2 regions of the Arthrobacter sp. FW306-07-I genome follow, and region 2 is predicted to be linked to the other one. Evidence: riboswitches for the same ligand, from Rfam matches in the RefSeq annotation. Region 2 holds a riboswitch; the other holds the start of a gene.

Region 1 (14,447 bases), 430 kb from region 2:
GGACGGAGGCCACCCATGCCAGAAACGTTGTTCACTTCCAGCTCCGACTCCCGCCAAGACCACTACGTCATCGGGGTGGACTACGGCACCCTTTCGGGCCGTGCCGTGGTGGTGCGGGTCCGCGACGGCAGGGAACTCGGCAGCGCCGTCCACGAGTACCCGCACGCGGTGGTCACCTATTCACTGCCCGAAGACACGGCGGGCGCCGAATCCGGCGGACGTCCCGCAAGGCTTCCCGGTGAATGGGCACTTCAGGTGCCCAACGACTACCGGGAAGTCCTGCGCAAGGCCATCCCCGCCGCAGTGGCGGACGCGGGGATCGATCCTGCCGCCGTCGTCGGCATCGCCACAGATTTCACCGCCTGCACCATGGTGCCGGTCAAGGCTGACGGCACCCCCCTGAACGAACTGCCCGGCTTCGCCAACCGGCCGCACGCCTATGTGAAGCTCTGGCGCCACCACGCAGCGCAGGGGCAGGCTGACCGGATCAACCGGCTCGCTGCCGACCGGGGCGAGGACTGGCTTCCACGCTACGGGGGACTGATCTCCTCCGAATGGGAGTTCGCCAAGGGCCTGCAACTGCTGGAAGAGGACCCGGAAGCATACGCCGCCATGGACCACTGGGTAGAGGCGGCCGACTGGATCGTCTGGCAGCTCTGCGGGCGCTACGTCCGCAACGCCTGCACCGCCGGCTACAAGGGCATCTACCAGGATGGCCGGTATCCGTCCGAGGACTTCCTGGCGGCCCTGAACCCGGACTTCAAGGACTTTGTCAGCTCCAAGCTGGAGCACACCATCGGGCGGCTGGGGGACGCTGCCGGCACGCTCACCGCGGAGGCTGCTGCCTGGACCGGACTGCCGGAGGGCATCGCCGTGGCCGTGGGAAACGTTGACGCACACGTCACGGCCCCGGCTGCCAAGGCCGTGGACTCCGGCCAGCTGGTGGCCATCATGGGCACCTCCACCTGCCATGTCATGAACGGCACCGAACTCCGGGAGGTGCCCGGCATGTGCGGGGCAGTGGACGGCGGCATCGTGCCCGGCCTGTGGGGCTATGAGGCCGGCCAGTCCGGCGTGGGGGACATCTTTGGCTGGTTCACCAAGTACGGCGTCCCGCCCGAATACCACCAGGCTGCCAAGGATGCGGGCCTGGGCATCCACGAGTACCTCACCGAACTCGCCTCGCGGCAGGCCATCGGGGAGCATGGCCTGATCGCCCTCGACTGGCACTCGGGCAACCGTTCGGTCCTGGTGGATCATGAGCTCTCCGGGATCGTGGTGGGCCAGACGCTGGCTACCAGGCCGGAAGACACGTACCGCGCGCTGCTCGAAGCCACGGCTTTCGGAACCCGCACCATCGTGGACGCCTTCCGCGATGCCGGTGTCCCGGTCAAGGAATTCATCGTGGCCGGCGGCCTGCTCAAAAACAAACTCCTGATGCAGATCTACGCGGACGCCACCGGCCTGCAGCTGTCCACCATCGGCTCCGGGCAGGGCCCGGCGCTGGGCTCGGCCATCCACGCCGCCGTCGCGGCGGGACAGTACGCGGACATCCGCGAAGCTGCCGCCGCCATGGGCGCCGAACCTGGGGAGGTCTACACCCCGATACCGGAAAACGTGGCCGCGTACGACGAACTGTTTCAGGAGTACAGAACGCTGCACGACTACTTCGGCCGCGGCAGCAATGACGTCATGCACCGGCTTAAGGCCATCCAGCGCAAGGCGGCCCGGACTGGGCTGCCGGGGACTGGCAACCTGTCGGCTACCGCTGTGGAGGTGTCCGCATGACCGCCGGTACCGGGGTAACTCCGGCGATCCTGCAAACCATCGCCCGGATCCGGGAGGAAGTCTGCGCCCTGCACGCCGAGCTCACCAGGTATGAACTGGTGGTGTGGACCGCAGGCAACGTTTCGGCCCGTGTACCGGGAACAGACCTCATGGTCATCAAGCCCTCCGGCGTCTCCTACCAGGAGCTGACCCCGGAGCAGATGATTGTGACCGACCTGCACGGCACCCCGGTTCGGGGCACCAACGTCGGTGGTGGCGGGACCGTGGATTGGGGCAACCCGCCGCTGTCGCCGTCCTCGGACACGGCCGCCCATGCCTATGTGTACCGGCACATGCCCGAGGTGGGCGGGGTGGTGCACACCCACTCCACCTACGCCACCGCCTGGGCCGCCAGGGGAGAAGCCATCCCGTGCGTGCTGACCATGATGGGTGACGAGTTCGGCGGCGAGATTCCGGTGGGACCGTTCGCGCTGATCGGCGATGACTCGATCGGCCAGGGCATCGTGGAGACGCTGAAGAACTGCAACTCGCCCGCGGTCCTGATGCAGAACCACGGCCCGTTCACCATCGGCAAGGATGCCCGGTCCGCCGTGAAGGCCGCCGTCATGTGCGAGGAAGTTGCGCGGACCGTGCATATTTCCCGGCAACTCGGTGAACCGCTGCCCATCAAGCAGGACCACATCGACTCCCTCTACGCCCGCTACCAGAACGTGTACGGCCAGTAGGCCAAGAACCGACTTTCCAGGAGAATCCATGAGCACCGCAGCAAACACCTCCCTCGACGGCTACGAGGTCTGGTTCCTCACCGGCAGCCAGCACCTCTACGGCGAGGAGGTCCTCAAGCAGGTAGCTGCCCAGTCACAGGAGATTGCCAACCAGCTCAACGCATCCTCCGCGGTGCCGGTGCGGATCGTGTGGAAGCCGGTCCTCACCGATTCGGACGCCATCCGCCGCACCGCGCTGGAGGCGAACTCGGATGATTCCGTGATCGGCGTGACTGCCTGGATGCACACCTTCAGCCCCGCCAAAATGTGGATCCAGGGCCTGGACCTGCTGCGCAAGCCACTGCTGCACCTGCACACGCAGGCCAACCGCGACCTGCCCTGGGCGGACATCGACTTCGACTTCATGAACCTGAACCAGGCCGCGCATGGCGACCGCGAGTTCGGCTACATCCAGTCACGCCTGGGCATTGCCCGGAAGACGGTCGTCGGGCACGTCTCCAACCCCGAGGTCGCCCGCCAGGTCGGTTCCTGGCAGCGCGCCGCCGCCGGCTGGGCTGCCGTCCGGACCCTGCGGCTGACCCGCTTCGGGGACAACATGCGCAACGTGGCCGTCACCGAGGGCGACAAGACGGAGGCCGAGCTGCGGTTCGGCGTCGCGGTCAACACCTGGTCCGTGAACGAACTCGCCGACGCCGTGCACGGCGCTGCAGAGTCCGACGTCGACGCCCTGGTGGCGGAATACGAGGACCTTTATGACGTGGTGCCGGAGCTCCGCGCAGGCGCGGCCCGGCACGAATCGCTGCGGTACGGCGCCCGGATTGAACTGGGATTGCGCAGCTTCCTGGAGGGCAACGGGTCCGCGGCATTCACCACGTCCTTCGAGGACCTGGGAGCCCTCCGCCAGCTGCCCGGACTGGCGGTGCAGCGGCTCATGGCCGCCGGCTACGGCTTCGGCGCCGAGGGTGACTGGAAGACCGCCATCCTGGTGCGCGCTGCCAAGGTGATGGGTGCCGGCCTGCCCGGCGGGGCCTCCCTGATGGAGGACTACACCTACCACCTGGAACCGGGATCCGAGAAGATCCTGGGCGCCCACATGCTGGAGGTCTGCCCCTCCCTGACCGCGCAGACGCCGCGCCTGGAAATCCACCCGCTGGGCATCGGCGGCAAGGAAGACCCCGTTCGCCTGGTGTTCGACGCTGACGCCTCCCCGGGCGTCGTCGTCGCCCTGTCGGACATGCGGGACCGATTCCGCCTGGTGGCCAACGCCGTCGACGTCGTTCCCCTTGACCAGCCGCTGCCCAACCTGCCCGTGGCCCGTGCCCTGTGGCAGCCCAAGCCGGACTTCGCCACCTCCGCCGCCGCCTGGCTCACCGCCGGCGCCGCGCACCACACCGTCCTCTCCACCCAGGTGGGGATGGATGTGTTCGAGGACTTCGCGGAAATCGCCAGGACCGAACTGCTCACCATCGACGAAGGCACCACCATCCGCCAGTTCAAGAAAGACCTGAACTGGAACGCCGCCTACTACAAGCTGGCCGGGGGGATCTGACCACGCATGGTGCGGCGGCCGAGGCTTGAGGACGTGGCGGAGCTGGCCGGCGTCTCGCACCAGACAGTATCCCGGGTAGTCAACTGCCACCCGAATGTGAGCGCGGGGACCCGTGAGAGGGTGGAGGCGGCGATTGCCCAGCTGGGCTACCGCCGCAACTCCGCTGCCCGGAGCCTGGTCACCCGGCGCTCGCAGACCATCGGGGTGCTGGCCAGCGAACTCTCGCAGTACGGGCCTGCCAACACTTTGCTGGGGGTGGAACGCGCCGCACGGGACGCCGGGTACTTCGTCAGCGTCGCTGCCCTGCGGGAGGTCAACCGTGATGCGATCCTGGCTGCCGTCCGGCACTTCCTGGACCAGTCGGTGGAAGGCATCGTGGTGATTGTTCCGCACCTTGAGATGCCCGCCGCCCTCGCGGAACTGCCCCTTGGAGTGCCTGTGGTGGCCGTGGGGACCACAGGAAACGACGCTGTTGGCGGGGTCAAGGTGGACCAGCGCCGGGGGGTCGAACTGGCCGTGCGGCACCTCATCGGACAGGGCCATGTCCGCATCGGACACGTGGCCGGGCCCCAGGACTGGATTGATGCGGTGGCGCGCGCGGACGGCTGGCGGTGCACCCTGGACGCGGCCGGTCTCGAGGCCGATCTCATGATCGAGGGGGACTGGAGCGCCGGGAGCGGTTATGCCATTGGCCGGCAAGTGGCAGCCACCCGACGTGCCACTGCGCTGTTTGTGGGCAACGACCAGATGGCGCTGGGGGTCCTGCGTGCCTTGAATGAGGCGGGTATCAAGGTACCGGAGGACATATCCGTGGTGGGCTTCGACGACCAGCCCGAAGCCGGCTATTTCAGCCCGCCGCTGACGGTGGTCCGGCAGGACTTCGAAGAACTGGGCCGGCGGTGCATGGACATGATGCTCAAGGCACTGGACGGTATGGACGGGCCGCAGACCCTGGTGGTGGAGCCCGAACTCGTCCTGCGCAGCAGCACCGCTCCGCCCTCCTGAGCTTCCGGCAGCCGATTTAATCCGGGGGAGACCCACACGAAACGTGGCCACAACAATCGCTGCGTACGTTGGCAGGCATGACGGCAACCCTGCTTATCCGGCTCCGCGACTGGCTGCTGGACACGTTCACGTATGAATCCGAGTCCCAGGCCACAGGCGCTATGGCTGAAGCCACCCGCTGGGGCTGGCTGCCGGCACTGAGCGGGGTGTCCGCGGGAGCGGATCACGCCCGCTCCGAGCATGCGGCAGCAGGGGCCGAAACCAGCGCTATGTCTGGTTGAGCACACTATTGCGCCACTAGCGTTGTAATGCCCTAAACTGCTTCACTGAGGTGCCTGAAATGGCGCTGCGCAGCAACGAAAGTGAACACGCTATGGCTACCGATTACGATGCTCCACGCAAGCAGGAAGAAGAGTCGCCCGCTGACTCTCTCGAGGCCCTCCAGGCGTCACGGAGCGGCAACGCGCAGACGGCGGTTATCGATGTTGACGAAAACGACACCGCTGAAGGTATTGACCTGCCCGGCGCCGACCTGTCCAACGAGGAACTGACCGTTATTGTGGTTCCCGAGCAGTCCGACGAGTTCACCTGCTCGTCGTGCTTCCTGGTCCGCCACCGGTCACAGGTTGCACGTGAAAAGAACGGCCTGAAGTACTGCCGCGACTGCGAAGGCTAAGACTTTTTCCTGCACCGGCCGCCCCTGGGGTGGCCGGTGCTTTCTTGTCCTGCGTGCTTCTTTTTCGAGCCGTCGATCTCCGGCCGCCGTCGTTATCAAAATGACCCCTCGTCTCCGGGGAGGAACACTCCTACGCTGGAAGCATCCAATGGCTTTGAATCCTGGATGGCACAGCAATGAAAAAGTTCTCCATCTGGCTCGCAGCCCTCATGCTGGCTGTAGGGCTGGGAATCGTAGTCCAGGGACCTGCCTCGGCGGCTCCCTACTGCGGGCTCACCTGGGGCTCGCTGGCGAAATCCGGGCAGGACACCGGTACCGCATCCGTCACCAATGTCCGCACGGGGCGGCACTACTGCTTCGACCGGCTGGTGGTTGACCTCAACGGCCCTGCCGTCGCCTACACCGTTCAGTACGTGCCGCGGATTGAGCAGGAGGGCTCGGGGCTTCCCATTCCGGTGCGGGGTGGTGCGCGCCTGCACATCAGCATCAAGGCGCCCTCCTACGACGAGAACGGCAACGCCACCTACAACCCCGCGGACAGGAACGAACTCAGCAACGTTTCCGGCTACCAGACCTTCCGCCAGGTCGTCTCTGCAGGAAGCTTCGAAGGGTACACCAGCCTGGGCCTGGGCGTCCGCGCCCGCCTTCCGTTCCGGGTCTTCACCCTTGACGGTCCGGGTTCCGGCTCCCGCGTGGTGATCGACGTGGCGCACTATTGGTGACCGATCCGTCGTCGTAAAACCAAAAAGGTGCCGCGCCCCTGACGGGGCACGGCACCTTTTCTGCGCTGTCCTTACTCCGGAACCACGAGGGCGGGAGTATCGCGCTTCAGGGTTTCACCGCGGAAGAAGCCGGGGTGGGTGCGGGACATGACCAGCATGACGACGCCGCCCAGGGCCAGGATGCCGATGCCCAGGATGAACACCAAGCCCACGCCGAAGACCTCCGAACCGCTGCCGAATTCCGGGGCCAGGCTGTCCACGGCGGTCTGGAAGAACACCACGAACAGGCCCACGCCGCCCACCACCGGGCACACCAGCCGGAACAGGAAGTGGCGTGCGCTGTTGAACAGGCTGTGGCGGAAGTACCAGGTGCAGGCAAGCGCTGTGAGGCCGTAGTAGAAGCAGATCATCAGGCCCAGGGCCAGGATGGTGTCGTTCAGGACGTTCTCGCTGACCACGTGCATCACGGCGTAGAAGCCCGCGGAGATGATGCCGGCCGCGATGGTGGCGAAGCCCGGCGTCGCGAACTTCCTGCTGATCCGGCTGAAGGGCTCCGGCAGCGCACCGTAGTGCGCCATGGCCAGCAGGCTCCGGGACGGTGACATGAACGTGGACTGCAGGGATGCAGCGGAGCTGGAGAGTACGGCGAGGGACATCAGGATGGCGAAGGGACCCATGATGGGGGAGGCCAGTGCGGTGAAGATGTTCTCGTGGTTCTCGGCGTTGTTCAGGCCGTTGCCGGTATCGCCAACGCCTGCGAACATCATGGTGGCGATGCTGACCAGGAGGTAGATGGCAAGGACGATGACAGCCGTCAGCGTTCCTGCCACGCCGGCGGTCTTCTTACCGTTGGCCGTCTCCTCGTTGACGGTGAGGCAGACGTCCCAGCCCCAGTAGACGAAGATCGACAGGGAGATGCCCGCGGCAACCTGGCCGAAGGTCTCGATCTTGGTCACGTCGAACCAGTCCCAGCTGAACGGGATGGCCGTTTCAGAGGTGGACCAGTTGGCAAAGGCCAAGCCCACGAACAGGCCCAGGACCAGCAGTTGGAAGCCCACCAGGCTGTACTGCACCAGCTTGGTGGTGTGCATCCCGCGGTAGCTGACCCAGACGGCCAGCGCCACGAAGACGAAGCAGGTGAGCACGTTCAGGGCTTTGTTGTCCGCCAGGTCTGCGAGCTCGGGGGAGCCGGTGAGCTGGGACAGGAAAAGGTAGAAGAAGTCGACGGCGACGCCGGCGAGGTTGGACAGCACGATGATGTTGGCCGCCAGCAGGCCCCAGCCGCCCATCCACCCGATCCATGGCCCGAAGGCCTTGGTCACCCAGGTGAAGGTGGTGCCGCTGTCCGGGGAATCGGCGTTGAGTTCCCGGTAGGAGAGCGAAACCAGGATCATGGGGATGAACCCGATCAGGAAGATGACTGGCAGCTGGAGGCCGGCTTCGTTGACGGTGGGGCCCAGCGCGCTGGTGAGGGTGTAGGCGGGGGCAATGGTCGAAATGCCCAGGACGACGACGGCGAGGAGCCCGAGCTGCCCGCCCTTGAGGCCCTTGTCGCTGAAGCCGTCCGCGGCCGGCGCATGGACATGCGGACCGGACTTGGAAGTGCTGGTGCGGATTGTCTCTGTCATGGCACCACTTTCTGAAAAGGCTGTGAGACGGTCGTCACTATATGAATGGCGTTCATTTAGTATGGGGGTGCCCGGCGTGTGATGCAAGACGCAATATGAATCACATTCGTTTGTGACTCGTTTGCGGAATTAGTAAGCTCGCTGATGAATTGTCGGAAGTGCTGCCGCCGCGGGGTCCGCGGCTGGTAGCGTCTGGCATATTGGACCACTTTGAGGAGGATGCATGAAAGCTTCACCCACACTGACCAACAACCTGCAGGCTGTCCTTGCAGACCTGATTGAGCTCCATGTCCAGGGAAAGCAGGCGCACTGGAACATCGTGGGCACCAACTTCCGCGACCTTCACCTCCAGCTGGACGAGATCGTGGACGCCGCCCGCCAGTTTGCCGACGACACCGCCGAGCGGATGCGGGCCCTGCATGCGCTTCCGGACGGACGCAGCTCCACCGTTGCCGAAACCACCAGCCTGGCCCAGTTCCCTGAAGGGCTGATCAGCACCGAGGATGCCATCGAGCGGATCGTCGCCGCCATGGAGGCGGCCGTGGGCACCATGCGCAAGGTCCATGACGAAGTGGACGAGGAGGACCCCACCTCGGCGGACCTCCTGCATGAGTTCATCGCCCGGCTGGAGCAGTTCGCCTGGATGGTGCAGGCCGAAAACATGAAGCCAACCGCCAAGGTCACGGCTGCCGACTCGAAGTAGCGGGCACTTCACGGGGCGCCCGGTGCCGAGGGGATTCCTCCTCGGCCCCGGGCACTTTCTGTTGCCCGGACCGTTCCAGGCGGCCCGGCGGCACTAGACCGCCTTTGGCGCTTTGCGAAGCACGACGGCGGCGAGGACTGCCGCCGCCGCCATCAGTACCAGCCCAATCGCCGCAGTCACGTGCACCCCGGAATCGAACGCCGCGGCGGCAGCGTCCAGGACCGCTCCAGCGAGCGATGCGGGCAGGAGGTTGGCCGCCTCCACCGCGCCCGCCAGTGTTTCTCCGGCGTTGTGCAGGACAGGCCCGGGCAGTGTGCCCTCCAGGCCTGCCGGCAGCCGAAGGTTTTGCTGGTAGGAGGCTGTCAGGATGGATCCCAGGACAGCTGTCCCCAGCAGTGAGCCCACCTCGTAGCCCGTTTCGGAAATCGCCGCGGCGGCCCCTGACTTTGCCGGCGGGGCGGCACCCAGGATGAGGTCGTTGGAGATGGTCTCCGCCGTGCCCACGCCCAGCGCCAGGACCAGGAGGGCTGCCAGCAGCAGCGACGGGCCGCCGTCGTGGTTTCCGAACGTCACCATGCTGTAGCCTGCAGCGCTGAACGCCAGCCCCGCAGCCACCACGTACCCGGGCCGGACCTTGCGGACCAGCGGCACCACCACCAGGCCTGCCACCACCGTGGCCGCCAGCGCGGGGACCATGGCAACTCCTGCCGCGGAGGGGCTCATTCCTTCGAGGAGCTGCAGGTGCTGGGCAAGGAACAGGATGAACCCGTTGAAGGAAAACAGGGCCAGGATGTTGGCGGCAATGGCCATGCTGAATACCCTGTTGCGGAACAGGGACATGTCCAGCAGCGGGTGCTCCAGGCGCCGCTGCCGCTGCACGAACACCGCCCCCATCGCCAGGCCAAAGGCAATCGCCCCCAGACCTGCTGCGCCCGGCCCTTCCGTGGCAACTGCCTTGATGCCGTACACCACGGGCACCATGACCAGCATGGACAGCAGGATGCTCGGGATGTCCACCTTCCCCGGCGCGGGATCCTTCGACTCCGGGACCAGTGCCGGCGCCAGCACCAGCAGGGGAATCATGAGGGGGACCGCTACAAGGAAGACCGCACCCCACCAAAAGTGCTCCACCAGCCAGCCGCCGAAAATGGGTCCCAGGGCCGCGCCGCCGGAGAATCCCGCAGCCCAGATGGCGACGGCAAGCCGCCGGCGGTTGGGCTCGGGAAAGATGTTGCGGATCAGCGACAGCGTGGACGGCATCAGCATGGCCCCGAAGAAGCCCAGGGTTGCACGGCCGGCGATCAGCCACTCCGGTGTGGGGGCAAAGGCCGTGGCGGCAGAGATCGCGGCGAAGCCGAGGCTGCCCATGACCAGGAGCCTCCGGCGCCCGATCCGGTCGCCGAGGCTCCCCATGGATACCAGCAGGCCGGCCAGTACCAGGGGATAGGCGTCCACGATCCAGAGCAGCTGCACCCCGGTGGGTTCCAGGGCGCGCGCAATGGCCGGCAGTGCGAAGGTCAGCGCGGTGTTGTCCACGGCGACCAGGAGCACGGGAAACATCAGCAGGGCCAGCGCCAGCCAGTCACGCCACGGCTGCCGCGGGGCGTTCTTGTCCGCGCCTGTGGGTGCGGGGCTGGTGAAAGTCGTCATGAAATAACTATACCGTCCGGACGGTATAGTTTGAAATGGCTGCCGGTTCCGTCTTCCCGCCCGGGGAAGGGCATGATGGGAAGCATGCCCCGAAAGCCTGTAGCCCGCGACGCGGTCCTTGATGCCTTCGAGTCCCTGTTGATCGAGGTGGGGGAGCGCGCTGCCACCCTTGACGCCGTAGCCCGGAAGGCCGGCGTGTCGAAGGGCGGCCTGCTCTACCACTTTCCCAACAAGGAAGCGCTCATTGCCGTGCTGCTGGACCGACTGGAGGGCCTTGCCCGGGAAGACGCCGATGCCATGGCCTCGGCCGATGAAGGCGCGGCGGCATACTTCATCCGTTCCTCGGTGTGGGCGGACACACCGCTGGACAGGGCCATCGTTGCCGCCACCAGGCTTGCCGAGGTGGCGCATGAGGAAACGCGGCGCCGGTTCGCGGCCATCCAGCAGCGCTGGTTGGACGAGATCGCGGCGGATGTCGGTCCGGGGCTGGCGAAGGCAGTTCTCTATATGGGTGACGGCCTCTACTTCAACGCCATGCTGTCGGTGGCCCCCGCGCCGGCGGGGGGAGCGGCCGCTGACGTGGAGGAACTCCTCGCCGCCCTGGAGCGGCTCCGCAGGTAGCATTTGCCATTTGCCGGGAGGGGCGGGCGCGTAGGACAATGGAGAGTTGTGAGGGCCGCCACCGGCCGTCATGGCCCAACAAGTGAATAGCCTTTGATCTGCGGCGGGAGAGTTCTGCCGGAAGCACAGGCAGGCGCCGTAGGAGCAAATCCTCCCCAGGAATCTCGCAGGCCCCTGTACCGCCGCGGCGAGGCGCCTCTGGAAAGCAGCAGGCAGTTGTCCTCCTCCCCTTGGGGAGCGAAAGAACTGCTGTGCTCACCGACGGTGCAAGCGGGTCCTGCCAGGCAGGCACCGCGGAAACTCTCAGGTCCAATACAGAGCGGGGAGGAACCCGAATAGCTGTGGCGTACCCTGCGCCGCCTGAGTAAATGGAGTTCCTTCGTGTCGGTTAGCCCAGCCTCCACCACCTTCGTAGACCGCCATATCGGCGCGCGCCGCCAGTCCGACGTCGACACCATGCTCAAAGCCGTGGGCTACGACACTGTCGACTCCCTGGTGGACACGGCCGTTCCCAAGGTCATCCGCCAGGAAACCGCCCTCCGCCTCCAGGACGCCCTCAGCGAGGTTGAGGTCCTCACGGAACTGCGGAAGCTTGCCGGGAAGAACAAGGCGGCCGTGCAGCTGATCGGCCAGGGGTACTTCGATACCGTCACTCCGCCGGTGATCCGCCGCAACATCCTTGAGTCCCCGGCCTGGTACACCGCTTACACCCCTTACCAGCCGGAGATCTCCCAGGGCCGGCTCGAGGCCCTGCTGAACTTCCAGACCATGGTGCAGGACCTGGTGGGCCTGCCCATCGCCAACGCCTCGCTGCTGGATGAAGCCACCGCCGTGGCCGAGGCCGTGCTCCTGATGCGCCGCGCGAACAAGGCCAAGCCCGCCGCCGACGGCAAGACCGTGCTGGACGCCGACGTCCTGCCCCAGACCCTGGCCATCGTGAAGGGCCGCGCTGAGGCACTGGGCTTCGAGGTGGAGGTCGCCGACCTGTCCCAGGGCCTGCCCGAAGGCGACATCAACGGCATTGTGCTGCAGCAGCCCGGCGTTTCCGGACGCGTCTGGGACCAGTCCGCAGTCATCAGCGCCGCCAAGGAGCGCGGCGCCCTGGTCACGGTGGCAGCGGACCTGCTGGCACTGACCCTGATCACTCCTCCGGGCGAGCAGGGCGCCGACATCGCCGTGGGTTCCGCCCAGCGCTTTGGTGTGCCGCTGTTCTTCGGCGGCCCGCACGCCGCCTACATGGCTGTCCGCAAGGGGCTGGAGCGTTCGCTGCCCGGCCGGCTGGTGGGTGTCTCCAAGGACGACGCCGGTGTTCCCGCCTATCGCCTGGCGCTGCAGACCCGTGAGCAGCACATCCGCCGCGAGAAGGCCACGTCCAACATCTGCACAGCCCAGGCGCTGCTGGCCATCGTCGCGTCCATGTACGCCGTTTACCACGGCCCGGACGGCCTCAAGGCAATTGCCGTAACGGCGCACAGCCACGCCCGTACCCTGGCGGCCTCGCTTACGGCTGCCGGTGTTGAGGTCCTGCACGCGAGCTTCTTCGACACCCTGACGGTCCGCGTCCCCGGCCGCGCTGCCGCCGTCATCGCCGACGCCGAGGCCCGGGGCATTAACCTGCGCAGCATCGACGCCGACACCGTGGGCATCGCCCTTGATGAAACCACGACGCCGGCCATCGTCGCCCAGGTGGGCGACATCTTTGGCGCCACCGTTTCCGGGAGTTCCGTTGGCGGCGGCGAGGGCTTCGGGCTGGAGGCCGCCGTCGAGCGTTCCTCCGACTACCTGCAGCACCCGGTGTTCAACACGCACAGGTCCGAAACCCAGCTGCTGCGCTACATCCGTAAGCTCTCGGACCGTGACCTGGCGCTGGACCGCACCATGATCCCGCTGGGTTCCTGCACCATGAAGCTGAACGCCACGGCCGAGATGGAAGCCATTTCCTGGCCGGAGTTCGCCTCCATCCACCCGTTCGCCCCAGACTCCCAGACGGCCGGCTGGCGTGAACTGATCGCCGACCTTGAAGCGGACCTGACCGCCATCACGGGCTACGACCAGGTGTCCATCCAGCCCAATGCCGGCTCGCAGGGTGAACTCGCTGGTCTGCTGGCGATCCGCGGCTACCACCACTCCCGCGGCGACCAGCAGCGCAACGTCTGCCTGATCCCGGCCTCGGCGCACGGCACCAACGCCGCCTCCGCCGTGCTGGCGGGCATGAAGGTCGTCGTCGTGGCCACCGCCGCTGACGGCACCATCGACCACGACGACCTGACGGCCAAGATCGAAGCGAACAAGGACGCCCTGTCCTGCATCATGATCACCTACCCGTCCACCCACGGCGTCTATGACGGCGACGTCCGTGAGGTCTGCGACGCCGTGCACGCCGCCGGCGGCCAGGTCTACATCGACGGCGCCAACCTGAACGCGCTCGTTGGGCTCGCCCAGCCCGGCAAGTTCGGCGGCGATGTGTCCCACCTGAACCTGCACAAAACCTTCTGCATCCCGCACGGCGGCGGCGGACCCGGCGTCGGCCCGGTTGCAGCCAAGGCACACCTGGCACCGTTCATGCCCGGTGACGCGACCACCTGGAACGCAGGTTCCGGCGCCACCGACGTGCCGATTTCCGCCTCCCGATTCGGTTCGGCCGGCGTGCTGCCCATTTCCTGGGCCTACGTGAAGCTGATGGGCGGGGAGGGGCTGACCGAGGCCACCAAGGCAGCGCTGCTGGCTGCCAACTACGTCGCCTCCCGGCTCAACGAGTACTTCCCGGTCCTCTACACCGGCGAAGGCGGCCTCGTTGCCCACGAGTGCATCCTCGACCTGCGCGAACTCACGGCCAGGACCGGCGTCACGGCAGAGGATGTTGCCAAGCGGCTGATCGACTTCGGCTTCCACGCCCCCACCCTGTCCTTCCCCGTGGCGGGCACGCTGATGGTGGAGCCTACCGAGTCCGAGGACCTGGCGGAGATCGATCGCTTCATCGAGGCCATGATCAGCATCCGCAAGGAAATCGACCAGGTGGCCAACGGCGACTTTGCCGTTACGGATTCACCCCTGCGCCGCGCACCCCACACGGCAGCCGCCGTCGTCAGCTCCGACTGGGACCGCGCCTACCCACGCGAGCAGGCCGCCTTCCCAGCCCACCACAAGCAGGACAAGTACTTCCCGCCGGTGGGCCGCATCGACGGCGCAGCCGGGGACCGGAACCTGATCTGCTCCTGCCCGCCGCTCTCCGAGTTCGAGAACTGAGGCCCGCCACCATGACCGGGAACTACACGTCGCTGTACGACGAACACAAGAAGCTGGGCGCATCCTTCACCGACTTCGGCGGCTGGCAGATGCCGCTCAAGTACAGCTCGGAACTGGCCGAACATCACGCCGTC
Region 2 (14,447 bases):
CTGGCAGATATCGACGCGGCGGCCGGTCTGCTGCGCGTCCTCGAGGCCCTGATGGCAGCGGCAAGTGACGACGCCAACCTGTTGTGCGCGGTGGCAGGGCGGCGTGAACTCCTCACCGGAATCACGGGATCGCTCATGGATTCCATGGGTGTCTTGCTGGTTCGGGGACAAGGCCAGGGAAGCCTGCGCACGGACATTTCCATGACGGACATGTTCCGGCTGCTGGCCATGCTGATCGGAGTGGTGGACACCATGGAACCCGGTTCGGATGCCTGGCGCCGGCCGCTGGCGCTTGTCGAGGACGCCATCCGCACCGTGCGCCCGTCGCGGCCACTTCCCGTGCTGGTGCCAGTCCCGGCCGCCGCGCCGAGTCTGTAGCGGGCCCGCCCGCAGCAGGCCCGCCCGCTGTTGGCCGAGTTCGTTGTTAGCGCCGATTTCGTTGTTAGCGCCGGGAAGGTGCAATAGACTGCCACTTGGGGTTAGGCAGCCAGCCTCGGTACTTCCAGCGGGAGCGACCCATGCACTCTGTGCCTATCCGCCGTTCGACGGCTGCGCTGCAATGAATCACTCGAAGCTTCTCCACTACCTCACCGATCCCCGCGGGCCGGAGGAAGTCCTTCCTACACTGGAGGCCGGGGAACTCGTCGAACTGCTTGACGCCCTGTACCAGAACCTCGATACCCCCGAGCCTGAGTTCGGCGCGCAGGTTTGGTATGAAATGGGTGTGGAAGAAACGTACCGCAGGGCCGTCTCGCCTGGCGGCACCGCCCACGGAGTCGCTTAGCCAACTGCCGCTCCGGCAGCACCTCGCCGTCGGAGTTATTCCCTACCCTTGTTCGCTTCCTCAGCCCCGCCGTGTTCAGGCTGGCCTGGGCCTTGGTGCTGGGTTTGCATCTCACGCTGTTCATCACTGTGCTGTTCATGACCGGCGTGTTCATGGCCCGGGTACCCATGTCCTTCATGCCCGTGGTGTTGCTCATGGAACTCGTTGGGAACGTGATCCTTCGCTTCCATCAGGTGTTGCTGGAGTTTTTCTTCGGCATCGCGACGCCTCCTTGCCGTGTCCCGCAACTCCCGGGTCGACTCCGAACCCCGGGGATCAAGGTAGGCGGCCCGATGCTTTCCCGTCTGCTCCGCCGCCGGCACTCCGGCGCCCTGTTCTTCCCTGGCGTTCCTGCCGGCATCCTCGGTGCCCTGGCCGTCCTGCGGCTCAAGCGGCCGTGACTGTTCGTCCATCTCGATTCCTCCTTTAGTGGCCGCCTGGGTGTGGGCTGCCTCTCTTCCAGTGCACCACACATGGCACCCGGAGGGTGCCTGCGCTAGGCGTTGCCGGGGTCTCCCCGCCTGCGGATTTCCTGATGCACCAGGGCCTGCAGTGTCGGCACGGACGACGCCGGATCGATGTCGAGTGCCTCACGCAGCCTTTGGGAAAGAAATTCAAGGTCCTCTTGCGGAACGTCCGAAAGCCTGGCGAAGCGCCTGAAGAAGCGTTTGGCAGGCAGCCCCGCCCGCCGTCGGGCATTCTTCTGGCGGGGCTTGCCCGCCAAGCCGCCTGCAGGATGCAGCTGATTTTCCATGGTCGCCGTTCATAGGGAATGCCATGGCCAACTGCATAAGCCGATCTCATAGTACAACCGGCACCTTATGGTTGAAGTGACCCGAGTCACTATCCGGCGCGGTTGGTGTGCGGTTAGCTCCAGCCGAGGAACCGCAACAGGGCCGCGGTGCCGGCTCCGGCGATGACCACCACCAGGAAAGGGGCCCGGAGCGCCAAGGCGATTGCGGCTGCGGCAAGCGCGCCAAGCCTCGCGTCGGCAGCAAGGCCCTGGCCTGACACCACCGCGTTCACCACGGTCAGTGACGCGAGCAGTCCTATGGTCATGGTGCCCGCGATGCGTGATGTGCGCGGATCCTCAAGGAATCTGGCCGGCACAAAGTACCCAACGATTTTCCAGGCGTAGGCAAGGGCGCAGGCAATCAGCAACCACGTCCACAAGCTCACGAGCCTGCCTCCGGATCCGTGGCTTCGCGGCGCTTCGCTCCCGGGTGCGTGCCGGCAGCATCCTGGTGATGGCCGGCGTGATGCGTGTAAGGCTCGACGTCGGGCTCCAGGCCTTCGTCGCGGCGGCCATGGCTGAACCACCCCACGAGTGCCGCCACGACGGCGGCAACGAGGATGGGTACGCCCGGCGGCACGAAGGGAACCGCCACGACGGTAGCCACGGCGCACACGGCCGCGATGGCGATGGGCTCCCGGCCCTTGAGCCGGGGCCACAGCAAGGCCAGGAAAGCGGCGACGGCAGCACCGTCGAGTCCCCATTGTTTGGGATCGCCCAACCCGCTGCCGGCGAGCGCACCCACGGCCGTGAAGAGGTTCCACAGCACGTACACACCAATTCCGGCCGTCCAAAAACCGCGGCGCTGCTCCGCAGGGTCCGTCTGGCCCGTGCTGGTCGCCGTGGATTCGTCGATGGTCAGCTGGGCCCCGACGTACTTGCGCCAGCCGGTGGGCCGCAGCAGCGCGTTCAGCTGCATGCCGTAGATGCCGTTGCGCATGCCCAGGAGGGTTGCGGCGCTCATGGCCGCGATGCCCGATCCACCGCCGGCCACAACGCCAATGAAGGCGAACTGCGAGCCACCGCTGAAGAGGAGCAGGCTCAGGGCCATGGCCTGCCAGAAGTTGAGGCCGGACGTCACCGCGAGCGCGCCGAAAGAGATCCCGTACAGGCCGGTGGCAACGCTGATGGAGAGGCCTACCCTGGCCGCCGGCGAGGCCAGCAGCTTCACGCCCGGCCTCCGCGCCGGTTTATGGGCAGGGATTTCCGCAGGCTCCAGGCCCACAGGATCAGGGGTGCCTGCAGCGGCAGCCGCACGGTATGGATCTTCCGACGGCGGGACGTGCCTGCTGGCCCGTACGCCCGCTTGAGGGCGTCCACGTGGCCGGCCAGGAACGCGGTGAACATGGCAGTGAGGGCCGTGGCCGTTAGTTTGCGGGTAGGCGGCAGCAGGATTCCGACGGCGGCCGCCAGCTCCAGCAGGCCACTCACTGCGATCCACTCGTCCCGGGACAGGAGGGCCAAGGGATGCTGCACTCCGGCGCCCTGGTCCCCGTTGCTTTGGTCCCCGGCGCCTGGGTTCCTGTTGCCCTGGTCCCTGCTGCTATGGTCCCTGTTGCTTTGACTGGCGCCCGGCGCGGCATCCCTGCGGCACAGGTAGTCCGGAACTACCTCCCGGTAGAAGCCGGGATCCCGGAAATGCTTGCTTGCGCTGGCCAGCAGAAGGGCGGCCATGGCAGCGGCGGACAGGTTCTGGACTGTTGGGCCGTGAAGCGACGGGCGCGAAAAGGACGAGCCCGGCGTGGACAAACCGCGCATGGACGGGCTCCGAAATGCGGGGCCGGGCCAGGGAAAAGACATGGAACCACTCAATCACAGCACATGCGGCGGCCAGAAACCGGCGGCTGCCACCTGGCGATGACGGGAGGAAAAGCGCTTGCCCAGCTATCTCACCGGGGCAGCTGTCACACAGGGCACCCTTCATGCCCACGCGAGCGGAGTTCCTCCATACGGCGGTGGCGGGAACGGATAGTCCAGGGGCTGGTCCCCATCCATCAGCGGCGGCCCAACATAGCGGAGTTCGCCGTATGTGCTGTCCCTGGAGCGGTAGTCGGGGGCGGGCAGTTCTGAAGGCAGCTCCGCGTTCCTTCCCAGTGCGAAGAGTTCCTCGGCGGTCCGGGCGAGCGACAGGTGCGCGGCGCCCCCGGTCCCCATCCAACGGCGTCGGCCCAGCAGGTGGATGGCAGCCGCAGCAACGCCGTAGCCTGTGGCGTGGTCCAGCGCCTGGACGGGCAGGGCACCGGGGCGCCACTCGCCGTCGTCATTTTCCTTGCCGTAAACGTGCGCGATTCCGCACGCGGCCTGGACAATGCTGTCGAAACCGCGGAGTCCGCTCCAGGGACCAGCGCTCCCCCAGCTGTCCAGGGTGACCACCGCAAGCCGGGGGTACAAGGCAAGCAGTTCCCGGGGGTTGAGCCCAAAGCGGTCCAGGGCGCCATGCCTGTATCCGGCCACCACCACATCCGCAGCCGCCAGGAGTTGCCGCAACTTGTGCTGGATATCCGGCACACTGAGATCTGCCTCGGCGCTGCGCTTGCCGAATGCCGTGTCCACGAACTGGTCTTCAATCTCGGGGAAGGCGGGCGGGTCGATCCGCAGGACATCTGCTCCGAGGGCCGCGAGCAGGCGGGTGGCAACGGGCCCCGCGATCACCCGGGTCAGGTCCAGGACCCGCAATCCGTCGAGCGGCGAGCCGTTGTGGGACATGCCGGGGCTGGCCTCGGTGCCGTTCGCGGCAACTGTTGCCGCTGCAGACTCCTCCAACCCCAGGCCGGCCGTTGCACCGTCGGCAAAATCGAAAGCAATCCAAGGGCCCAGTCCCGCTGCCCGCCCCATGTCCGAGTCAAGCCATTCGCTGCGCGTCCTGACAGCCGCGGCTATGCCGCCCTTGCCCTGGATGGCAGCCTCGGCTTCCAGTGCGGCCATGGAGTGGAGTTGCCGCTCCGCCTCCTCAGGCGAGGCTGCGCCCAGGGCCTGCAGCAGCCGCTGCTCATGGTGGGGATAGTTGGCGTGGGTACGGATCCATCCATCGCTGGTGCGATGGAAGCCCGAAAGGGGCGCAAAGCCCTGCGGTTTGCGCCCGGCGATGCGCAGATGGCCGAAGGAGTCGAAAGCCGCCGCGGTGAGGGCCGGCGTGGTCCTAAACCGACCGGGCGTACCTTCAAACAGGTTGAGGGCGGCCGCCGCGGCCTCCACCGAATGCAGCGCAAGGCCTTCGACATCGAGCGGGCCGGACCACCAGTGGCGCGGCGAATACGCGTCCACTTCAGGCCCTACTTGCCCTGCGGCGAAGCCAGTTTGAGCTGGTCAAGGACACGGCCCGGAACGTTGGTGGTGATCTCCTGGATGCCCAGGTCCTGGCAGAGGGCCACATCTTCCGGCGAGTCCACCGTCCAGACGCGGAAGCGCCGTCCGGACTCCAGCCAGCGGCGGACGGTGGCAGGGCGCTCCCGGACGTAGTCGATGCCGGGGCCGGCCATCCCTACTTCCCGGTCGTCCAGGATCCGTTCGCCCTCCAGTTGGGTCGCCTTCATCAGGTTGGCGATGGCACCGCCGGCAAGAGGTCCAACTCCCAGTCCACCCCGGATCTCGTGAATGGTGAGGTCGTCCACGAGCTGGCAGATGTACTGGGGCGGAACGGAAAGGAGCAGGTGCCGGACGGAATCGGGGCTGAAACTCATGAAGGTCACAGCCACGTTGTCCACGGTGGAGCTTTGCGGGTCCCAGCCCTCGCTGCGGAGCACTTCGAGCACCCGGTCCTCCAGTTTGAGCTGGTACGGGCTGGGGTGTTTGAGCTCGATGGCGAGCTTTACGGGACGGCCCGCTCCCCGAAGGATGTCCAGCAGCTCCGGCAAGGTGAGGAGCTGTTCCGAGCGCGCCCCGTACGTGTCGGGGATCCGGACACCCTTCCAGGACGAAAAATCCAGCTGGCGCAGTTCACCAAGGGTCCGTTCTGCCACCGGCCCGGTTCCGTCCGATGTGCGGTCCAGGTTGGCGTCGTGCAGCAGGACCACATGCTGGTCGCGGGTCAGGTGGACGTCGCACTCCACCCCGTCGGCCCCATCTGCCAGGGCCTGCAGGTAGGCTGCGCGCGTGTGTTCGGCATAGGCGCCGCTTGAACCGCGGTGTGCAAAGACCAGCGGCCGCTGCGGCACTGACTCGTCAGTTGTCATGGTCACACGGTAGCCGACCGGCCCCCGCCTTCGGGGCTAGGCTTGGCACATGCAGGTGAACTCTGAGGCAACTACCGGGCCAGCCACGCAGGAAGCCCCCACCGAACCCGCGCAGCAGGTGAGGCCGGGCACCATGGCCGCAGGCGCCGTCGTAAGCCGCCAGCTTGGCGCCGGTGACGCCGAAAAGGCGGCAGCGCTGCGGATGATGAAGCTGCTGGCGGTGAGCCTGCTCATTGCCATGGCGGTGATTTTTGTCTTCGCGTTCGCGCTGCAAAAGGAATATCCATGGCTGCAGTATGTTCGCGCGGCCGCCGAGGGCGGGATGGTGGGTGCGCTGGCCGACTGGTTCGCCGTCACTGCCCTATTCAAGTACCCCATGGGCATCAAGATCCCGCACACCGCCATCATTCCCCGGCGGAAGGACCAGATCGGCGCCTCCCTGGGCGAATTCGTGGAAACCAACTTCCTTTCCGAGCAGGTGGTCCAGGACAAGCTGGCCAGCGTCAACATCGCCCGCCGGGCAGGTGAGTGGCTTTCCGCGCCCGGCGGTGCCGACCGGGTGGCCAAGGAGGGCGCAGCGGTGATCCGCGGCGCCTTCAAGGTGTTGAATGACGACGACGTCCAGGCGGTCATCGAGGGCATGGTGCGCAAGCACCTGCTCACGCCGCCGTGGGGACCTCCGGTGGGCAGGCTTGCGGAGCGGATCTTCCACGACGGGCACCACCACACGCTGGTGGACCTGTTGGTGGACCGCGCGGCGGATTGGGTAGACGAGAACCACGACACCGTGACGCACCTGGTGTCCGACCGCTCCCCCACCTGGGTTCCGCAGTTCGTGGACGGGCTGGTGGGCGACAAGGTCTACCTTGAGATCCTCAAGTTCGTGCGGGCCGTGCAGGCAGATCCCAGGCACCAGGTGCGCCAGTCAATCGACAAGTACCTCAACGACCTCGCGCAGGACCTGCAGCATGACCCGGCAATGATCGCCCGCGCTGAGGACATCAAGGCGCAGGTGCTCGGGGATCCCGAGGTGCGCGAATTGGCGTCCCGGACGTGGGGCACCGTGAAGAACGCGCTGCTGGGTGCCGTGGACGACCCGGACAGCGAGCTCACCATCAAGTTCAAGGCAGCTGTGCGCGATTTTGGTTCGAGGCTGGTGGACGATCCCGAACTGGCAGGGAAGGTCAACGCCTGGATCGGTGACGCCGCGGGCTACCTGGTCCGGACCTACCGCTCGGACATCGCCGGGGTCATCACGGACACCGTGGCGCGTTGGGACGCCGAAGAGACCTCACAGAAGATCGAGCTCCAGGTGGGCAAGGACCTGCAGTTCATCCGCATCAACGGCACCGTGGTGGGGTCTCTTGCGGGCTTGGCAATCTTTACGGTGGCGCAGCTGATTTTTGGGTGACGCATTAGGCCGGGAGCTTTTTCGCGGCGGATAGATACTGCCGCGGCGCACATTCCTGTTCGCGGCGGATATTCGAGGTGCGAGAGGGAACCTGACGGCGGAAATACCTACGACGACGGCACGCCGGCTCGGGTGCTCCGGCTTTACCCGGGCGGGTGTCGGCAGCGGCACAACTCATAATGTCAGACCCTCGATAGATGATTCTTCTATGGGAATCGGCTGTGGTGTCGGGGTGGCTTTGGAGGGTGTTCATGCCTCTGTGGCCGCCCTTGATGCGCTCACTGCCCTTGGTGCGCTGGATGCCATAAGTGCGCTGGAGCGGGAGGATGCGTTCCTGGCCTCCGGGATTGCTGTTGGTTCGGGCGCTGCTCTCGGTTCCGGCGTTGTTATTGGTCCGGGTGTCGATGTGCTGCAGCGGCGGTACGAGATCCGGCTGGAGCGGCTGGAACTCACGGCCCGGTTGGAGGCGCAGCTTGCGGCGATGAAGGCGCGGGATGCAGCGGAGGCGATCGGGTTCCAGCAGGCCATGACTCCCCCTGACGCGTCCATCCAGGACCGCACCTACGCCGAGATGTCCGCGGTGGAGGAGATCGCAGGGGTCCTCACCGTCAGCTCCGCCGCTGCCGGTGCCCTGGTGGAACAGTCCCGGAAAATCTGCTCCCTCCCACCCGTGTTCCAGGCCCTGGCCACCGGCGCCATGTCCTGGCAGCACGCCCGCATCGTCGCGGACGAAACCGAGGGCCTCGATCCGGCCGGCGCTGCCGCGCTGGTGGCCCACTTCTTCGACCCCGACGCACCCCACCCCGCCCGCGGCGCAGCCCCTGGCGAACTCGTCCCCTCCCGGTTCCGGGCCAAAGTCCGCGCCTGGCGCGAACGCCACCACCCCGAGACACTGCAGAAACGCCACGCCAAAGGGGTGGCGGACCGGCGGATGGAATACACCCCGGACCGGGACGGCATGGCCTGGGTCTCGCTCTACCTCCCCGGCGACACCGCCTGCGCCATCTGGAACCGCACCACCGCCACCGCCCGCGGCCTCCAAGGCCCCAACGAACCACGCACCATCACCCAACTCCGCCCCGACATCGCAGCATCCCTGCTCCTTGGATCAGCAAGCGAACCCGGCAAGGTCCCCACCCCGCAGGCCGACGTCCTGGTCATGGTGCCGGTGTTCTCCCTCCTCGGACTCACGGATGAGCCCGCCATGCTCGACGGGCTCGGACCCATCCCGGCGTCCATGGCCCGGAAACTGGTCGCCCACGGGGCGAACTCCTTCTACCGCGTCCTGGTCGACCCGAGGGACGGGGCACCCTTGGAGATCGGCCGGAAGAACTACCGGCTCACCGAAACCATCAAACGCTGGATCAGGATGCGCGACGCCAAATGCACCTTCCCCGGCTGCACCAACCGCACCCCGGACAACGAAACCGACCACCTGCAATCCTGGGAATGTGGCGGACCCACCGGGGCCAGCAACCTGGCACAGCTCTGCCCGAAACACCACCGGCTCAAACACCACACCCAATGGACACCAGACCCGGCAACAGAAGACAGATCACCCGGCTGGACCTCACCCACCGGCCGCCACTACAAACCCGAACACCCAGACCCAGAACCCACGTACTGGCCGCAATGGCTGATGCCCACCGAACTGCGGTCCTCGGACACCCTGAGCCTCGACGCCAGATGTAAGGACGCCAGATGTACGGACGCCAAATGTCACGATGCCGGGTGTATCGATGTCCCCTGTCTCAATATCCGCTGTCTCGAGGCGGGGCCCGAAGACCTCCCGCTATGCGAACCAGACGATGACAGCTTCATAGACCCCGATGACCTGTCGCCGGACGATCCCCTCTGGGCCCAGCTCCTCGCAACCCCGCTCGTACCATCCCGATGACGGAATTCAAGGGTTCGGGCAACATCGTCCATGGGGCTGGAGCAAAGTATGAACGGTTCGGCAGGGCCAGGGAGTCCCGCCGGACATCCCCTACGCGAAGGCCTCAAGCTCCACGCCTGCGGCCTCAAGCCCAGCACGAATACGGGCCGCCAATTCCACTGCGCCTGGACTGCCGCCCTGGAGGCGCAGGGAGTCCGGCCGGACGTTGACCGCCGTCCCGTCCACGGCCACCACTTCCCCTTGCGTTGCCAGTCGAACAGCGCGCTCAACTACCACATCAACGTCGTGCAGGACCGCGTCCTCGTCGGAAAGCGGCACCAAGCTGCCGTCGGCCAGGTACGCGCGGTCCGCGAAGGCCTCGATGAACACCGGGTGCCCGGCCTCCTTTGCCTGCTTCAGCAGCTCGGAGCCCGGGAAGCCCAGGATGGGAAGGCCGGGGTCATAGGCATTAACCGCGGCAACCACGGCGGAGGCCTGTTCGGCGTCGGAAATCAAAGCGTCGTACAGCGCTCCGTGTGCTTTCACGTAGTCCACGGAGGCACCCACGGCATGCGCGACGCCGTCGAGCGCCCCCAATTGGTACAGCACGTCGCCGAACAGCTCGTCGAAGCCCATCCCCAGCGCGCGCTGGCCATAGCCCGCCAGGTCGCGGTAGCCGAGGTGCGCCCCCACAGTGACGTCGAGTTCGTATGCTGCGCGGCAGCTGTCCAGCATGGTGACGGGGTCGCCCGCGTGCAGGCCGCAGGCCACGTTGGCACTGGTGATCAGCTGGAACATGGCCGGGTCGCCTCCTGCCGTCCAGGAGCCGAATGATTGGCCTACGTCAGCGTTGAGATCCAAGTATGTTGCCTTCCAGCGTCAGGTGGTCCGGTGCGGCAGCTGCGGTCAGCTCCCCGGGAATGGTGTCCGGCATCGGCCCGAACGCCTCACGGGCATTCTTGGCCACCGCACGGCCCATCACGAGGTTACCGGCTCCACCCACAACGGCCCCTATGCCGAACGGGAGCGCCCTGCCGAACAGGGCGGTACCCTGCCGCTTGAGCAGGTTCTTTAGGAAGGCGTGCTGGATTCTCTTTCGGACACTGCCGAAGCCCGGACCCACCATCGATTTGGAGAGCACATTGCCCCAATTATTGGCGGCGCTGTTCCCGCTGCCGGAGGCCTGGCCACTCAGCGTTCCCAGCAGGGCGGTACCCTCCTCGCCGAGCATGATGGCCATGACCATGGTGCCAGCCTTCTCCGGGTTGGTGAGGCGGATGCCGTGAAGTTCGGCCAGCGAGGTTGCGTAAAGCGCTGTTGCCTCCAGGAAGCCTACGGTGGCAGCGGCTGAGAGTCCCAGCGACGCCACTGTTCCAACCCCGGGAACGACGGCGGTTGCGCCCACCAGTGCGCCACCTCCGGCGACGGCACGCAAGTAGTCGCGCTCTGCAATGTCTGCCAGTTGCGCGGCGGTGGCATGGGGATGCTTCTTCTGGAGCCGCCGGATGTAGGCAACCACCAGGGGCCGCTGGATCTGTACTGCCTTCAGGAGCATGTTGTGAACGCCGGGCTTGGGCTTGCCGTCAGCGTCAAACATCGCATTGTGGGCGGTTTCCTGTGCGATGCGTAATGCGGGATTGCTGCGCCGGGCCATGGTCACCTTCATTCAATCGACCTGCAGCGGGTTAGCTGCCGTGCACTTTCCATCCTATGTGGATAAACACTAAGCATGCTTAACTTCGCGCGTCCCGTACCTCTGCCCTCCTGGCAACCGCCCGTTAGCTGGCGTCCGCCAGATTATTGAAGGTGAAAACGTGGGCACCCTCCACCACTCCGCCGTCCTCCAGTTGGGTCAGGATCGTCGTGGGCGAGTAAAGACCGCCTTTGAGCAGGCGGCGGCCCAGGGGGCCACGCCGGTTCAGGAGTTTCAGGGATGGGCCCACGCCAATTTTCAGGGCGGCCCGAATCAGCTGCGCCCGGGGAAAGGCGCCGGATACCCCTGCCCACACAGGCAGCCGCACACCTTCCCGGCGCAGCGTTTCGGCGTACCACTGGATGCGGGGAGCCGAGAAGCACAGCTGTGTCACCACCCGCGAGGCCAGATGCTGCTTCTCCAGCAAAGCATCAAGCATGTGCAGTTCAGTTTGGCTCGGATGTCCTTCCGGGTAGCCCGCCACGCCGGCCCGGATCCGGCCACCGGACAGTTCCGCGAGGTCTTCCAGCAGCCGAAGACTGCTGTCGTAGGGCCCGGCCGGTTCCCCTGCGTCACCACCGACGGCGAAAACCTCGGCGATACCGGCATCGTGGCAGTTTCGGACTACACCGGCCAGCTGCGCCCGGCTTTCGATGCTTCGTGCGGCCAGGTGCGGCACAACCTCAAAGCCGAGGTAGGCAAGCTCGATGGCTGTGCGAATGCTTGCCCCTACACCTTCGCGGGGCAAGCAGGACACCGTCAGCGCCGTCCCGGCAGGTACGTGGGCCTGGACGCGGGCGGCAATGCCCTCAGCAGGAATGATTTGAATCTGGACCGGCAGCTCCCGCCTGAAACCGCCGGTGGGTTGGTCGGCAGGCACTGATGCGTCGGATGGTGCCGTAAGGGACTGAGGCGTCATGAGGAACTCCAGGTTCGGCCGGCCACGGGTGGCTCGGCATGGATCGGGTCCCTCCCCGCTCTGTATTGGACCTGAGAGATTCCGCAAACCCAGCCAGGGCCTGCTTGCACCGTCGGTGAGCGCCGCCGGAGCAGCACTGCTTTCCAGAGTCGCCTCGCCGTGACGGTACATGGGCCTGAGAGATTCCTGGGGAGGATTTGCTCCTACGGCGCCTGCCCGGTGATGGCCGGGAGAACTCTCCCGCCACAGCTCGAAAGGCTGTCTTCAGATGTAGTGGTTCAACGGCCGGCGCCCGTCCCGTCACTGGATGGGATGCGGCGCCGGCCGCATGGATGGGCCGGCAATCAGCGCAGAATGACCGTCCGGTTGCCGGACAAAACGATTCGTCCTTCAGCATGCCAGCGCACCGCATTGGTAAGTGCCTTGCATTCAGCGTCGCGGCCAACGGTGACCAGGTCAGAGGCGGAATACGTATGGTCCACCTCGATCACCTGCTGAGAGATGATGGGTCCCTCGTCCAGCTCCGAGTTGACGTAGTGGGCAGTCGCGCCCACCGTTTTGACGCCGCGCTCGTACGCCTGGTGGTAGGGCTTTGCACCCTTGAAGCTGGGCAGGAACGAGTGGTGGATGTTGATGGCCTTGCCACTGAGTCGGGTAGTGGCTTCGTCGCTGAGTACCTGCATGTAGCGGGCCAGCACCACCAGTTCCACGGCGTAGTGGTCTACCAGCTCCAGCAGGCGCTCTTCAGCATCCGCCTTGGTATCCGGGGTCACGGGAATGTGATGGAACGGAACACCGTGCCAGGCGGCAAGGGGTTCCAGGTCCGGGTGGTTGGACACCACGGCGGCAATTCGGACGGGCAACTCGCCACTGCGGGCACGGAACAGGAGGTCGTTGAGGCAGTGGTCGTACTTGGACACCATCACCAGGATGGGCTGCTTGCGGCCATGCCGTTCCAGGCGCCAGTCCATCCGCCATTCCCGGGCCACTTGTTCAAAACCGGAGCGGAGGCGGTCGAGTTCCATCTCTACCTGCGAGGTGACGTGGATGCGCATGAAAAACCGGCCGCTTGCCCTGTCGCCAAACTGCTTGATGTCCACGATGTAGCATTCCTGCTCCAGCAGGTATGCCGCCACCGCCTGGACAATGCCAAGGGCATCCGGGCAATGGAAGGTCAGCACGAATTCCTTGCCGGTTTCGGGAACCATGGCCTGGCGCTGTCCGGCCGCGGCCGTGCCCGCCTGCGATGTGCGGGTTTCCGTGCCGATCACCGCTTGACCCGCTCTTCCCCCACTTCTGCGGCGGCACCCGGACGGGAAGCCTTGCCGGATGCGGCGTCGGCGAAGTCCTGGTCTGCCTGCAGTTCAGCCTGGAACGTGGCAAAACGGGCCTGGTGTGCGGGCCGGCGGCGGAGGACGAACCATGCGGCGCCCAGCAGGATGAACCAGACCGGGGTGACCAGCAGGGCCACCAGGGTGTCTGGCTGGGTGGTGAGGGTCCAGATCACGAAGCCGAAGAAGGCGAAGACCACCCAGACCATGGCAATACCGCCGGGCATCTTGAACTTCGATGCGTCGTGCAGGTGCGGCCGGCGGCGGCGGAAGGCGATGTAGCTGGCCAGGATGATCGACCAGACAAAGACAAAGCAGACAGCGGACACAGTGGTCACCATGTCGAAGGCCTTGCCCACGTCCTGGCCCGCATACATGAGGACGACGCCGGACAGCAGCAGCACGCAGGAGAGGAACAGTGCGTTCTGGGGCACCTTCCGCCGGGACAGTTTGCCAAAGACGTCCGGAGCGTCGCCTTCCTGTGCAAGGCCGAAGACCATGCGTGAGGTTGAGTAGATGCCGGAGTTCGCGGAGGACATTGCGGAGCTCAGCACCACGAGGTTGACCACGGTGGCGGCGGCACCCAGGCCCGCCAGGGAGAACATGGCGATGAATGGGCTGTGGCCTGCCCTGAACTCGGTCCAGGGGGTGACAGCCATCAGGATGATGAGGGCACCTACATAGAAGAGCAGCACGCGGATGGGGATGGAGTTGATGGCCTTGGGCAGGTTCCGCTCAGGGTTCTTGGCCTCGGCCGCGGTGGTGCCCACCAGTTCGATGCCCACGAAGGCGAAGACTGCGATCTGGAAGCCGGCCACGAAGCCCATGAACTCGTTCGGGAAGAATCCGCCGTGGCTCCACAGGTTGGTGAAGGTGGCAGGGCCGGCGTCGGACTGGAAACCGGTGAAGATCATGAACAGGCCAACAATGATCAGAGCTGCAATGGCAATGATCTTGATCAGAGCGAACCAGAACTCCGTCTCGCCAAAGGCCTTGACGGTGGTGAGGTTCAGCAGGAGCAGGATGGCCACGGTGGCCAAGCCGGGGATCCACAGGGGCACCCCGGGCCACAGTTCACGGGAGTAGCCCGCGATGGCAATGACATCAGCGATGCCGGTGATGACCCAGCAGAACCAGTAGGTCCAGCCCGTAAAGAAGCCGGCCCAGGGGCCCAGCAGGTCTGCGGCGAAATCGCTGAACGACTTGTAGTTGAGGTTGCTGAGCAGCAGTTCGCCCATGGCACGCATAACGAAGAACAGCATGAAGCCGATGATCATGTACACGAAGATCACCGAGGGGCCGGCTGCCGAAATGGTCTTTCCGGAACCCATGAACAGGCCGGTGCCGATTGCGCCGCCGATGGCGATCAGTTGGATGTGGCGGTTGCTGAGCTGCCGCTCCAGGTGCGGGGCTCCGCTTCCGGGGGACG

The links. A riboswitch is a leader RNA that binds a small molecule or an ion and turns the genes downstream of it on or off. The one in region 2 is predicted to bind glycine.
Region 1: linked by a shared signal. The riboswitch ahead of gcvP (aminomethyl-transferring glycine dehydrogenase) and the one ahead of LFT46_RS01885 (methylenetetrahydrofolate reductase) in region 2 are both predicted to bind glycine.

Annotation. Positions count from the first base shown of each region.
Region 1 covers NZ_CP084550.1:822,694-837,140, forward strand. Annotated here, with positions in the region: gene araB (ribulokinase) at 16-1,788, shown strand; gene LFT46_RS03895 (L-ribulose-5-phosphate 4-epimerase) at 1,785-2,513, shown strand; gene araA (L-arabinose isomerase) at 2,542-4,062, shown strand; gene LFT46_RS03905 (LacI family DNA-binding transcriptional regulator) at 4,069-5,067, shown strand; gene LFT46_RS03910 (hypothetical protein) at 5,145-5,348, shown strand; gene LFT46_RS03915 (DUF4193 domain-containing protein) at 5,441-5,743, shown strand; gene LFT46_RS03920 (AMIN-like domain-containing (lipo)protein) at 5,920-6,465, shown strand; gene LFT46_RS03925 (APC family permease) at 6,537-8,093, opposite strand; gene LFT46_RS03930 (Dps family protein) at 8,317-8,796, shown strand; gene LFT46_RS03935 (MFS transporter) at 8,890-10,446, opposite strand; gene LFT46_RS03940 (TetR/AcrR family transcriptional regulator) at 10,531-11,067, shown strand; glycine riboswitch at 11,162-11,259, shown strand; gene gcvP (aminomethyl-transferring glycine dehydrogenase) at 11,449-14,313, shown strand; gene gcvT (glycine cleavage system aminomethyltransferase GcvT) at 14,325-14,447, shown strand, end outside.
Region 2 covers NZ_CP084550.1:388,325-402,771, reverse strand. Annotated here, with positions in the region: gene LFT46_RS01950 (TetR/AcrR family transcriptional regulator) at 1-378, shown strand, start outside; gene LFT46_RS01945 (hypothetical protein) at 560-784, shown strand; gene LFT46_RS01940 (hypothetical protein) at 889-1,224, shown strand; gene LFT46_RS01935 (hypothetical protein) at 1,320-1,577, opposite strand; gene LFT46_RS01930 (AzlD domain-containing protein) at 1,691-2,002, opposite strand; gene LFT46_RS01925 (AzlC family ABC transporter permease) at 1,999-2,787, opposite strand; gene LFT46_RS01920 (DoxX family protein) at 2,784-3,290, opposite strand; gene LFT46_RS01915 (CoA transferase) at 3,537-4,880, opposite strand; gene LFT46_RS01910 (glycerophosphodiester phosphodiesterase) at 4,889-5,788, opposite strand; gene LFT46_RS01905 (DUF445 domain-containing protein) at 5,838-7,199, shown strand; gene LFT46_RS01900 (HNH endonuclease signature motif containing protein) at 7,408-9,096, shown strand; gene LFT46_RS01895 (LamB/YcsF family protein) at 9,187-9,936, opposite strand; gene LFT46_RS01890 (hypothetical protein) at 9,920-10,729, opposite strand; gene LFT46_RS01885 (methylenetetrahydrofolate reductase) at 10,854-11,687, opposite strand; glycine riboswitch at 11,841-11,940, opposite strand; gene purU (formyltetrahydrofolate deformylase) at 12,032-12,958, opposite strand; gene cycA (D-serine/D-alanine/glycine transporter) at 12,955-14,447, opposite strand, start outside.